Regions from separate parts of the Citrobacter pasteurii genome, predicted to be linked through region 2. Evidence: predicted binding sites of a transcription regulator. Region 2 holds the regulator's gene; each other region holds the start of a gene.
The links. The regulator CRP, encoded in region 2, controls carbon source genes, mostly activating them, when cyclic AMP is high. The targets are predictions, from matches to a motif close to ATGTGANNNNNNTCACAT.

Region 1 (3,175 bases), 2.2 Mb from region 2:
GTTGCCAGTAGCTATCGGCAAGATGACCGTACGGCACACACTGGGCCACACGGTCGGTAATACGGAATCCTGTTGCCTCCAGCGCATCTGCGATCGCCATTGCGACATCACCGCCGGAAAGATACAGCGCTCCAGGCGAGACTTCCTGCAGCACCTGGCGGGTAAGCTGTGCAAGAAACTGGCAGATTGTTTCACCGAGCTGCGCGCGGCTCATCGCCAGGCGCGCGCACAGCATTGGAATATGATGGCGTGATTCGCTGTCGGGACAGGTATGAACGATGCAGTGTTTACCTGAGATGAGAACCCTGGCGATACGCTGCACATACTCTGTCAGGATGCCGCTGAAGATATTTTCGATATCAATGAATACAGTCTCCACCCGCGGGTCCTGACACACTGCAGCAATCTGCTGTTGAGCGATTTCACTCATTGAACCCACTACCGCCAGTAAGCACTGTGAGGATGGTGTCCGGACATGGCGGGCCAGCGCGTCACAGATCCCGGCAGACCCCACCAGCAGCGGCGGTTCCTCCTGCATCAGCGCTTCCGTAGCAATGACATCAAGATCGGTCTGCGTGCGGGCATCCACCACCCAGATTTGTGGCGTTTTCGCAGCAGGCTCTCTGAGGTGCTGCAGATAGTCGTTCAGGGACATGGCCCGACACGCAATGGCGGTTTGCGCCTGTAACACCTCACAGATATCGGCACTATTGACCGGCGTTTTCGGATCGCTGGCAAATTCAGTCTGCGTTACGGGAATACCGTTAACGAGGCACTGCCCCTGCTCGGTGGTTCGCCCTGCTGAGGGACAAGCCAGTGCCACGATGGCTCGCTTTTTACCTGTAATCCGCATTAACGCGTCCAGTTCGGCCCCTGGGTTTCCACGCAATGTTGAATCCATTTTCTTGAGCCATTGCGTCTGAGGACCTGACTGACTCGCAAGCGCCAGCTCACTTACTCTGGCGGCGGCCTGCTCTGCCTCCAGAGCACGACTATCAGTGTTGATGACCAGCACATCTGCATCATCGGCACAGGGCAATGTGAAAGCGACGTTCACCGTCATTCCCGTCAGCGCCAGACTCACTCCCGCATCATTTCCCCCCGTAAAGTCATCAGCAATGACAAGGATCTGGGGTCTTACAACATGTCTACTCATCCATGCTCCGGGTTGTTGAATATTGATAATGATTATATTCAATCACATTTGATTAAATGTGAGCAAGCTCAAGTTATTCAGTTCCGAGATAAATTATAAATTTAGCCCATGATGCAATCGTTCCTGAACCTCAGTGAGCGAATTCAATCACTCGAACAACAGGAGAATGCTGTGGCAACAATCAATAGCACCGTGATTAGCGGTTCGAATGCTATCCCCGCACTGGAGCCGTTACTGGCAGGTAAACGCCAGCTGTTACTGGTGACGGATAGCAATATCGTCAGGCTGGACGCAGTGGCGCATATCTGCGCCTTATTAAGTAACGATGGCCGCCAGGTAACACTTATTGATAACGTACCTGCCGAGCCGGGTCATCATGACGTTGCGACACTGTTAGAAAGCGTTAAAGGTCTTAACGTAGAGATGGTGATAGGTATTGGCGGTGGCAGCGTACTGGATGTGGCGAAGTTGCTCTCCGTCCTATGTCATCCCGAATCCCCTTCTCTTGACGCCATGCTGGCAGGCGAGAAACCGCTACACCGCGTAGCTTCAGTGCTGATCCCTACCACTGCGGGTACGGGTTCTGAAGCGACGCCCAATGCGATTCTGGCAATCCCGGAACAAAACACCAAGGTCGGCATCATTGCTCCGGTGCTATTACCAGATTACGTTGCCCTGTTGCCTGAACTGACTACCAGCATGCCAGCGCATATTGCGTCATCAACCGGAATTGATGCGTTATGTCATCTGATTGAGTGCTTTACCGCTACTGTGGCCAATCCGGTAAGCGATAACGCGGCGCTCATCGGGTTACAGAAATTGCTGAAGAACATCGAAACTTCGGTTAATGAACCGAACAATTTGCTGGCTAAACTGGAAATGCTGTGGGCGTCCTATTATGGCGGAGTAGCGATTAATCATGCCGGAACTCATCTTGTCCATGCACTTTCTTACCCGCTCGGGGGGCGTTATCACCTGCCTCATGGTGTAGCCAATGCGATTCTGTTAGCACCTTGCATGAAAGCTATCCGTCCTAATGTGGTAGACAAATTCGCTCAGGTCTGGGATCTGTTGCCTGATGACGATCGCACTCTGAGTGCCGAAGAAAAATCTTTCGCGCTGGTGGAATACTTCTCCGCGCTTGTGAAACGACTGAGCCTGCCCGATAACCTGGCAACGCTTGGTGTACCGTCTACTGATATTCCCGCACTGGCCGATGCCGCGCTGAACGTAAAACGCCTGATGAATAATGCTCCCTGCGAGGTGAGCCATGAGGATATTCAGGCCATTTATCAAACTCTGTTTCCAGAACTGAATACCAAAGGAGTGAATCATGAGTAAGAAAATCTGTGGTGTACTGACGGCAATCGTCACCCCGTTCGACCACGACGGCGGGCTTAACCTTAAAGAACTGAGAAACCAGGTAAACCGCCAGTTAAATGCCGGAAACGGTATTTTCTGCGGCGGCACAAACGGTGAGTTTTTTGTGCTTAACGAGGAAGAAAAAATAGCAGTGACCCGCACCTGCGTTGAGGAAGTTGCCGGGCGGGCGAACGTAGTGGCGCATATTGGTGAAATCTCTACCCGTGAAACCATTCGTCTCGGCAAGCAAATAGAAAAACTGGGCGTCGATGCCGTATCGGTGATTACCCCGTATTTTGTTCCGCTCAAACAACAGGAACTGATAGCTCACTATACCGCGATTGCCGACGCGCTATCGGTACCGGTATTTCTCTACAACATTCCGGCACGTACGGGAAATACCATTGAACCGGAAACAGCCAGAGTGCTGGCGGCACACCCGAACATTATCGGGATCAAAGATAGTGCCGGCAGTTATGAAAGTCTTAGCGGCTTCCTGGATGCTGTTAAAGATATCGAGGGATTTGATGTGCTGAATGGTCCAGATTCACTCATTCATCAGGGATTTGTTGATGGCTGTTCAGCCTGTATTTCCGGTTTGGCGAACGTAGCGGCAAAAGAAATTAACGCTATCTGGGCGCGATTCAAGGCCGGTGA
Region 2 (3,175 bases):
GCGCTGGGTGCGTAGCACGCGGGCAATACGGCTGAAGTGCCAGTAGCAAAATTGTCCTACCGGATTGTCCGGATGCTGGTTGGCGATTTTTTCCAGCGTGCCAATTTGTTTATCCATTGAAAAACGCGTCGGCAAGCGGTGATACAAAATGTCATCAGCCAGAACGCGAAGGCGTTCGGCGACGGTGCGCGCATTCCAGCGAATCACCTGTTCGGCGTGGCTACGTTCGACCAGCTTTTGCACCTCTTCCGGCTGGTGGAGGCTAACGGAAATATGTTCCTGTAGATCGAGCGCCTCCTGAAAGGCACGTAGCAGGCGCTTATAATCGTTGTTGCGATGTGCCGACAGCATATGCATTTGCTGATAGCACTGGGTAATCAAATCCACCGCTTTTTGTTGGCGTACCAGTAGGGGAGGCAGCGCTTTTTCGGGATCGGCATGCTGGGTCAGCAGGCTGTACTTGGCCTCACAGTAATCGGCTAATTCGCGGTACAACAAACTGAGCGATTCGCGCAGCGGCTGCTCGCGCCACATCCAGAACCAGAACCAGTTGAACAGGCCGTACCATACTGTCCCCAGCGCATAGATCAGCAGTGGCTCCCAGACGGGCATGTTGCCGGCCAGACTCAGTGTGAAAATCGCCGCGATCAGCGAGGCGGGCAGAAGTCGCGCATGTAACGGGCTTAGCTCGGCGGTCACACCGAGAATCAGCGTCAGGCCGGTGAGGATCAGCGGCAGCGGTATAGTCTGTGCCAGCAGTAACTGCATAATCAGGCTGCAGCCGGCAAACAGCGACGCGCCTATAACCAAACGTTTGAAAAAGCGCTTATGCGGGGTATCAAGACCGGCAATATTGCAGCAGGCAGGGACGAGGGAGAATAAGAGCCCCAGATGAAGCTGACCGATGATCAGACCGACAGCCACAGGTAAACATAGCACCAGCGTCTGTCGTAGTGCGTAGTTGATCTCGGGGTGATAAATCAGTCTTCGCCACATCGGAGCAAACAAAAATGGCGCATTACTACGTAACACGCCATGTCGATGGGATTAACGCGTGCCGTAGACGACGATGGTCTTACCATGCGCGGAGATCAGATTCTGATCTTCCAGCATTTTCAGGATACGACCAACGGTTTCACGGGAACAGCCAACGATCTGGCCAATTTCCTGACGGGTGATTTTAATCTGCATGCCGTCCGGGTGAGTCATTGCGTCAGGCTGTTTCGCCAGATTCAGCAGAGTCTGGGCGATACGACCAGTTACGTCGAGGAAGGCAAGGTTGCCTACTTTTTCAGACGTTACCTGCAGACGACGAGCCATCTGAGAAGACAGACGCATCAGAATATCTGGGTTGACCTGGATTAATTGGCGAAATTTTTTGTAGGAAATTTCAGCGACTTCACATGCGGTTTTGGCACGTACCCAGGCGCTACGTTCCTGGCCTTCTTCGAAGAGGCCTAATTCACCAATAAAATCGCCCTGATTCAGATAAGAGAGGATCATTTCTTTCCCTTCTTCATCTTTGATCAGCACTGCCACTGAGCCTTTAACGATGTAATACAACGTTTCCGCTTTTTCACCCTGGTGAATCAGCGTGCTCTTCGATGGGTACTTATGAATATGGCAATGAGACAAGAACCATTCGAGAGTCGGGTCTGTTTGCGGTTTGCCAAGCACCATGCGCGGTTATCCTCTGTTATAAGCTGTCTCCAGAGCCAAAAAACAACCTGTCTCTGGGTTTGCAAAAATGTGCTTCCCGCTACCTGGGAAGGGGGCTGTCAATACGTGCGACGGCCTGTAATGTGATGTCCTCTGCATACATGCAGTACGTCAATGTATTACTGTAGCATCCTGACTGTTTTAGCATAGCTTTCGCCGTGTGTCTCCTGGTGTCTCGCTTCAGCATGACGCAGGTCGCCTTCCGTTGCGAGAATTGTTATGTACGCGTAATCTGTCAGGAAAATTGAAACATTGGAGTTACGAAATATGCAAGCGCGTGTAAAGTGGGTTGAGGGGCTAACCTTCCTCGGTGAGTCCGCCTCAGGCCACCAAATTTTGATGGACGGTAACTCTGGTGATAAAGCGCCGAGTCCGATGGAGATGGTGTTAATGGCGGCAGGGGGGTGTAGCGCCATTGATGTGGTGTCGATCCTGCAAAAGGGTCGTCAGGATGTCACCAACTGCGAAGTGAAGCTCACCTCTGAGCGTCGTGAAGAAGCGCCGCGTCTGTTTACCCACATTAACCTGCATTTCATCGTAACGGGTCGCGACCTGAAAGATGCTTCCGTCGCGCGTGCGGTAGATCTTTCGGCGGAAAAATATTGCTCCGTGGCGCTGATGCTGGAAAAGGCGGTGAATATCACCCATTCCTATGAAGTGGTTGCCGCGTAATTGCTGATGCCGGATGGCGGCGTTGCCTTATCCGGCCTACAGGGTGATGTTGAGTCGTAGGCCCGATAAGCGAAGCGCCATCGGGCGCTTTCCACATATCACTCTATCTTTTTGCCTTCCATCAGGCGCTGGACCAGCGGCAGCATAATCAATTCCATCGCCAGACCCATTTTTCCGCCCGGTACGACCAACGTATTGATATGCGAAATGAATGAGCCCTGCAGCATCGCCAGTAGCCACGGGAAGTCGATCCCTTCCAGATTACGAAAATGAATCACGACAAAGCTTTCATCGAGTGACGGAATGCTCTTGGCGGCAAAGGGATTAGAGGTGTCGACGGTCGGTACGCGCTGGAAGTTGATATGCGTACGGGAAAACTGTGGCGTGATGTAATTGATGTAATCGTCCATTGAGCGCACCACCGAATCCATCACCGCTTCGCGCGAGTGTCCACGCTCGCTGGTATCGCGGGTCAGCTTCTGGATCCACTCCAGGTTGACGATCGGCACCACGCCAACCAGCAGATCGACATGCCGCGCCACATTTTGTTGCGGGGTTACTACGCCGCCGTGCAATCCTTCATAGAACAGGACATCCGTCGGTTCAGGCAGCGGCTGCCAGGGGGTAAATGTTCCCGGAACCTGATTCCACGGTACGGCCTCATCATAGGTGTGCAGGTATTTACGCGACTGACCTTTGCCCGTCTGGCCGTATTCAATGAAGGTTTGCTCCAGCAGACCGAAGTCGTTAGCTTCGGGGCCGAAGTAGCTGATATGCCGCCCTG
Region 3 (3,175 bases), 2.3 Mb from region 2:
CCCCCCAAACCGTTGATAAGCGACAGACATGCGTCCGGATGCGCGGTCGGTTCCTCCGCTAACTGCGGCGGCAACACGTTCGTCATGATCGTTACTGTTGTTGAACCCGCTTTTGCTGCCCAGCTCGAGTTCGACTTCACGCTCAGGCTGACCTTTTTTGGTGACGATGTTGATCAAACCACCGGTACTTCCGCCGCCATACAGCGATGTTGCCCCGGAGATAACTTCAATGTGTGCAATATTAAACGGATCAATGGAGTCGAGCTGGCGGCTGTCGGTGCGGGAAGAGTTGAGACGAACACCGTCAATAAGCACCACGATGGCACGACCACGCATGTTCATCCCGTAGTTGGTTCGTCCCTGGCTGCTGACGTCGATTCCGGGGATCAACTGAGCAAGAACATCCTTAAACTCTTTCCCCCCCTGAACCTGCTGTTCAATCTCGCTTCCTTCGATAACCCAGGTCGTTTGCGCCATCTCTGCCACGGTGCGTTGGCTCCGGTTTGCGCTGACAATGAGATTATCTTCCTCAGCTGCAATAGCCGGCAGAGTTAAAGATAACAGGAGAGGATTGAGCACCCAGAGACGCTTATGCATTTGTGTTCCTTTTAAAAAAGTCGGTCTGTTTTTGTTAGGGCGGTAGAGAAACCGATGGTTACATTGTGTAACAGGCGTTAAAACAAATGCGAATATTGATGATAATAATTTTTGTTATCAACATATTTTACAAAAAATGATCGGATAAGATGATGAAAACAATGAAAAATGTGTGGGTAATGTGCGGAAATTCTACCGGGAGCAGCATAAGCTCCCGGTGATGACATTAAGACGTGAGTCGTGTGGAAAGGGTTAATCTTTAATCAGTTCAGGCCACAATCGTAACGTGGTGTGCGCGATCTGCATCAATTTTTCGAATGTGGCTCCTTCGCGGGCGCTGATCGACATACCCTGCAAAACACAGTTCAGATATTCAGCCAACTTTTGTACATCGCAGTGTGCCGGTATTTCACCCTTTTCCTGTCGTTGATGCAGAAACTGAGCCAGCGTCTGCTCCTGCATGGCGTGACGGGATTTAACCGTGTGCGCAATGTCCCGGGAGGAGGCGGCCAGCGTAGCGGATGTGTTAATCATAAAACATCCCGCAGGCGTGTCTTTACTGGTGAAGCAGGTCGCTATTGCGGTGAAATAGTCCCCGAGTGCAGATTCGAGGCTTTTTTCTTCACAAAAAAGTTGGGCTTCGTGTTTTGCCGCGAATCGACTGATATAGCGGTCCAGCACGGCACGAAACAGTCCTTCCTTATTGGTGAACTCCGCATACAGCGTAGGCGCTTTTGCCCCGGTTGCTTCTACGAGATCGGCGAGCGATGTCGCTTCATATCCGTGCTGCCAGAAGAGTGTCATGGCCTTATCAAGCGCGGCTTCCCTGTCGAACACTTTTGGTCGGCCACGGCTTTTTTTTACACAACTTGTCGTTTCAGTTGTCATGGTGCCGTTGTACCTGGTTGGGTTTATTGAATAACCATTATAAAAATAATCGCGCAGACACTCCAGTGCATTCACCCTAAAAATAATTTAATGCTATTAATATGAAAAATAAGGCCTTTGTGCTTTAAATAACAATCGTTATAAAAAAAATATTGACGTGTGACCTGGATCACATCTATGATTTACCTATCGATCGTTAAGTTAATCGCTTACGGCACACATTCATCTGCTAAAGGTAACTATCATGAAAAACGTAAAAACTCTTTTTGTCGCTGCTGTCCTGAGCTCACTTTCATTTGCAAGCTTTGCCGCTGTTGAAGTTCAGGCTACACCGGCAGGCCAACAGAAAGTCGGTATTATCTCTGCCAACGCCGGGACTAACTTAGGTTCTCTGGAAGATCAACTGGCGCAAAAAGCGGATGAGATGGGTGCGAAGTCATTCCGTATTACTTCTGTTACCGGTCCTAACACTCTTCACGGGACGGCAGTTATCTACAAATAAGTTGTAAACCCTCGCTATGCCACTGCGAATTCAATAAAAAATCCCCGCGGGAACAAACCGGCGGGGGTTTTTTTATGACCTGAATTTACAGCGTTTGTTCAGGAACATCGTGGTGGCGTGTCACGTCTACAGGCATACCTGAACGTAGCTCCATTGCATGCTCCATCACAACTGCGTCTGTTTGTGCCGCATTTTTAAAGTTCTGCATTGATGAATTCAACACGATTGGCAGTAACTGCGGGTCGTCATTAATCTTTACTGACAGCGGTTGGTGTACTTCAACCAGGCGCATACCGTTAGGTTCAACGGAGGCTTTAATCGGCGTGTTGATGATGTTCACTTTGGTTCCCGGCGTAACCTGACGGAATAAGGTTTCAATATCACCGTCACGCAGGCGAATACACCCGGAACTGACACGCATACCGATGCCAAAATCCGCGTTGGTTCCATGCAGCAAATACACACCGCCGTAAGCAGCTAAGCGGATAGCATGATGCCCCATCGGGTTATCCGGCCCGGCAGGTACTACGGCAGGGAGGTCGATACCATTGGCTTTATACCGTGCGCGGATATTCGCCGTTGGTGTCCAGGTCGGGTTGGCACGCTTATCAGAGATGGTGGTGACCATTGTTGGCGTCAGGGTGTCGCCGCCTAACTGGCCAATGCCAATGGGATACACGGTCACCGATTTTGTCCCTGGCTGGTAATAGTAAAGACGCAGTTCGGCGAGGTTAATGACAATCCCTTCGCGTGGGGCATCTGGCAGCAGAGTTTGCAATGGGATGGTTAAAACACTGCCCGGGCGAGGTACGTATGGATCGACGCCGGGGTTAGCCTGCAGCAGCGCTAAAAAGCCGACGTTGTATTTTTTCGCAATGGCTTCCAGCGATCCGCCGTTGTTTTCGACAACGTGAGTGGCATTTTCACCCACCAGTTTGCTGCCAGGCGGCGGGAGCGGCCAGGTATTCGCTTGAGCCGGAAGCGCTAACGCGACGGTCGCCGCGAGTGTAAAAAGCGTTAGCCAGCGAGAGAGTTGTTTCTTGTTTAACATCACCATAAATCCATTGTTTTTACGTGGTTTTTATAATGTAAAAGTAAACAGGAATTATGGCGGTTTGCTGTGTCGGGAAGTGCAGGGAAGTGCAAAGAGTTTGTAAATTCATCGGCCGGGCAAGCACCGTGCTCACC
Region 4 (3,175 bases), 480 kb from region 2:
CCCCAGTTACCCTGCGTTTTGTTATCCCCTTTTAATGCACGCGTCAGGTTTACTGCTTCCTGTGCCATCTGCGCGTTCAGTTGCTGGAGATTACGAATTTCGTGCGCCAGAGTATGACGTTCCTGTGCCTCTTTACCAAAGCTATCCTGAACCTGGCGTCGAAAACCGTCCAGTTGTTCGCGAAGCGGTGCCAGCAGGCTGTTCAGGCTTTGGCGATTTTGCTCATCTACCCGACGGTTACTGTGCTCGAAAATGCGGTTCGCCAGATTCTCAAACTGTTCGCTCAAGCGCTGTTCGCTGTTGATCATCTGGCGAATTTTATCTTCCGCATGCTGTTGCGTTGCTTCCAGACGAGTGGTGACTTCCCGGAGATCGGCCTCCAGCGAGGTATTGATACTCTGCAGGCTGCGGAGTTCGTTATTCAGCAGTTCGCATTCGTCGCGCCAGTGGGCCTCCTGTGAGAGTTGCTGCCGGGCGGCGCTTAGCGCGATATCCAGTTCACGTCGTTCTTCGATGAGGTCGGCACGGATCCTGTCGGCGTGCGCTTTTGTTGCCAGCCACCCAACCAGCAGCCCTGCGGCTAACGCCAGCACGGCACTCATCATAATTGAAATATCCACAACGCCCCCTTACAGCAACAACTTACCCGCACAAAATAGAATTGTGCTGTATAAACGTCCAGTTTAAAAGGAATTTCCTGCGAGGCACTACGCAAAATAAAAAGGCCGAACGCGTCGGCCTTTTAGCAAAGAAGGGAGAATTACAGTAAACGACGCGCAGCTTCCACCACGATTTTCACCGCGTGGCTTTCCGTTTGTTTCATCGTTTCCGCATTCGGGATCTCTTGCTGAGTACGGTTCACGATAACACCCGCGACCATACCAGCACGCAGACCCTGGCTGGCGCACATGGTCAGCAGCGTGGCAGATTCCATTTCGTAGTTCATGACGCCCATCGACTGCCACTCTTCCATCGAGCCTTTGAAACGGCTCACTACGCGACCAGAGAAGGTGTCGTAACGCTCCTGGCCCGGGTAGAAGGTATCAGAAGACGCGGTAACGCCAACGTGGGTAGTGGCGCCGATAGATTTCGCCGCTTCCACCAGCGCAGTGGTGCACTCGAAGTCGGCAACGGCCGGGAACTCCATTGGCGCGAAGTGCAGGCTTGCACCATCCAGACGGACAGACGCCGTGGTGACCAGGACATCACCCACGTTGATATGCGGCTGGATAGCGCCAGTCGTACCGATACGCAGGAAGGTACGAATGCCCAGCTGTGCCAGTTCTTCTACGGCAATAGAGGTTGACGGGCCGCCGATACCGGTAGAGCAAACGATCACGGCTTTACCATCCAGCTCAGCACGCCAGGTAGTGAACTCGCGATGAGATGCCAGCTTAACCGGCTTATCCATCAGCGCGGCGATCTTTTCCACACGCTCCGGGTCGCCAGGGACGATAGCAAGCGTAGCCCCTTGTAAATCGCTCTTAGTGAGGCCGAGATGAAAAACATCAGACTTAGACATAAAAACTCCTCTGTGAATCGGTTTTGTCAGAAGAAGCAAAAACATACTTTACCGAAGGCATGAACATATTTTCGTGACAGTCATCACTATGATGTAAATCAATTGCATTCAATTACCATGAAATAGTGATACACATCACATAAACAATGCAATGTAAGGAAGCCCTGCACAAAAGATAGACCGTTTAAGGCAATGTGGTTCGTTGCATGTGTCTATAGTTAACAATGCGCTTTTGGGCTGAATATTTAAGGGTACGGAGAATACCATGACAACACGACAATCTGGCTTTGCACCTGCTGTATCTCCACCGACATCTACCACGGTTCACACTCCGGATAACGCGATTATCGCCGGTGTAACGTCCATACCTTCACAAGGCGATGATATGCCAGCGTATCACGCACGACCAAAGCAAACCGATGGCCCGCTGCCCGTGGTTATTGTCGTGCAGGAGATTTTTGGCATTCATGAACACATTCGTGACGTTTGCCGCCGTCTGGCTCTGGAAGGGTATCTGGCTATCGCACCAGAACTCTATTTTCGCGAAGGCGATCCCAATGACTTTGCCGATATCCCGACGCTGCTCAGCGGCCTTGTCGCCAAAGTGCCTGACTCTCAGGTACTGGCCGATTTGGATCACGTCGCCAGTTGGGCCTCCCGCAACGGGGGAGATGCGCACCAACTGATGATCACCGGATTTTGCTGGGGCGGGCGCATTACCTGGCTGTATGCCGCACACAATCCACAGCTAAAAGCGGCGGTGGCGTGGTACGGCAAACTGGTGGGCGATAAAACGCTGAACTCCCCCAAACATCCCGTTGATATCGCAACCGATCTTAACGCTCCCGTTTTGGGACTGTATGGCGGCCAGGATACCAGTATTCCACAAGATACCGTTGAAACAATGCGTCAGGCGCTGCGCGCCGCCAATGCGAAAGCGGAAATCGTGGTCTATCCCGATGCCGGGCATGCGTTCAACGCCGATTATCGCCCAAGTTACCACGAAGAGTCCGCAAAAGACGGCTGGCAGAGGATGCTGGAGTGGTTCGCGCAATACGGTGGAAAGAAATAATTTCCGCCAGGCAAACCAATAAACAAAACGGAGGCATCAGCCTCCGTTTTGTTTTTACGCCTGACGCAGATTCTGCGCCGCTTTAACCATGTTTGCCAGCGCGGCACGGGTTTCCGGCCAGCCGCGCGTTTTCAGACCGCAGTCCGGGTTCACCCACAGACGCTCTGCCGGAATACGCTGTTCGGCTTTTTTCAGCAGGGCTTCAATCCACTCCACGCTCGGGACGTTCGGCGAGTGAATGTCGTAGACGCCCGGCCCGATTTCGTTCGGGTAATCGAACTCTTCAAACGACTCCAGTAACTCCATATCAGAACGAGAGGTTTCAATGGTGATCACGTCCGCGTCCAGCGCCGCAATGGAGTCCATGATGTCGTTGAACTCGCAGTAACACATGTGGGTGTGGATCTGGGTTTCATCCTTCGCCACCGCCGCGTTAATGCGGAAGGCTTCCACGCCCCACTCCAGATACGCCGCCCAGTCGCTGCGACGCAATGGCAGACCTTCGCGCAGCGCCGGCTCATCAATCTGGATAATACCGATCCCCGCCGCTTCCAGATCCGCAACTTCATCACGCAACGCCA

Region 1: the regulator CRP is predicted to act here: its motif matches at 1,213-1,230, upstream of I6L54_RS13780 (iron-containing alcohol dehydrogenase).
Region 3: the regulator CRP is predicted to act here: its motif matches at 1,643-1,660, upstream of bhsA (multiple stress resistance protein BhsA).
Region 4: the regulator CRP is predicted to act here: its motif matches at 1,646-1,663, upstream of udp (uridine phosphorylase).

What each region holds. Positions count from the first base shown of each region.
Region 1 covers NZ_CP077262.1:2,823,941-2,827,115, forward strand. The annotation lists gene dtnK (D-threonate kinase) at 1-1,156, opposite strand, end outside; gene I6L54_RS13780 (iron-containing alcohol dehydrogenase) at 1,328-2,497, shown strand; gene I6L54_RS13785 (dihydrodipicolinate synthase family protein) at 2,490-3,175, shown strand, end outside.
Region 2 covers NZ_CP077262.1:659,561-662,735, forward strand. The annotation lists gene I6L54_RS03155 (YccS/YhfK family putative transporter) at 1-996, opposite strand, end outside; gene crp (cAMP-activated global transcriptional regulator CRP) at 1,048-1,680, opposite strand; gene I6L54_RS03165 (OsmC family protein) at 1,987-2,391, shown strand; gene I6L54_RS03170 (phosphoribulokinase) at 2,490-3,175, opposite strand, start outside.
Region 3 covers NZ_CP077262.1:3,244,168-3,247,342, reverse strand. The annotation lists gene I6L54_RS15960 (TonB-dependent siderophore receptor) at 1-597, opposite strand, end outside; gene comR (TetR family copper-responsive transcriptional repressor ComR) at 850-1,485, opposite strand; gene bhsA (multiple stress resistance protein BhsA) at 1,730-1,987, shown strand; gene ldtC (L,D-transpeptidase LdtC) at 2,073-3,038, opposite strand.
Region 4 covers NZ_CP077262.1:181,964-185,138, forward strand. The annotation lists gene rmuC (DNA recombination protein RmuC) at 1-620, opposite strand, end outside; gene udp (uridine phosphorylase) at 761-1,522, opposite strand; gene I6L54_RS00925 (dienelactone hydrolase family protein) at 1,788-2,594, shown strand; gene metE (5-methyltetrahydropteroyltriglutamate--homocysteine S-methyltransferase) at 2,649-3,175, opposite strand, start outside.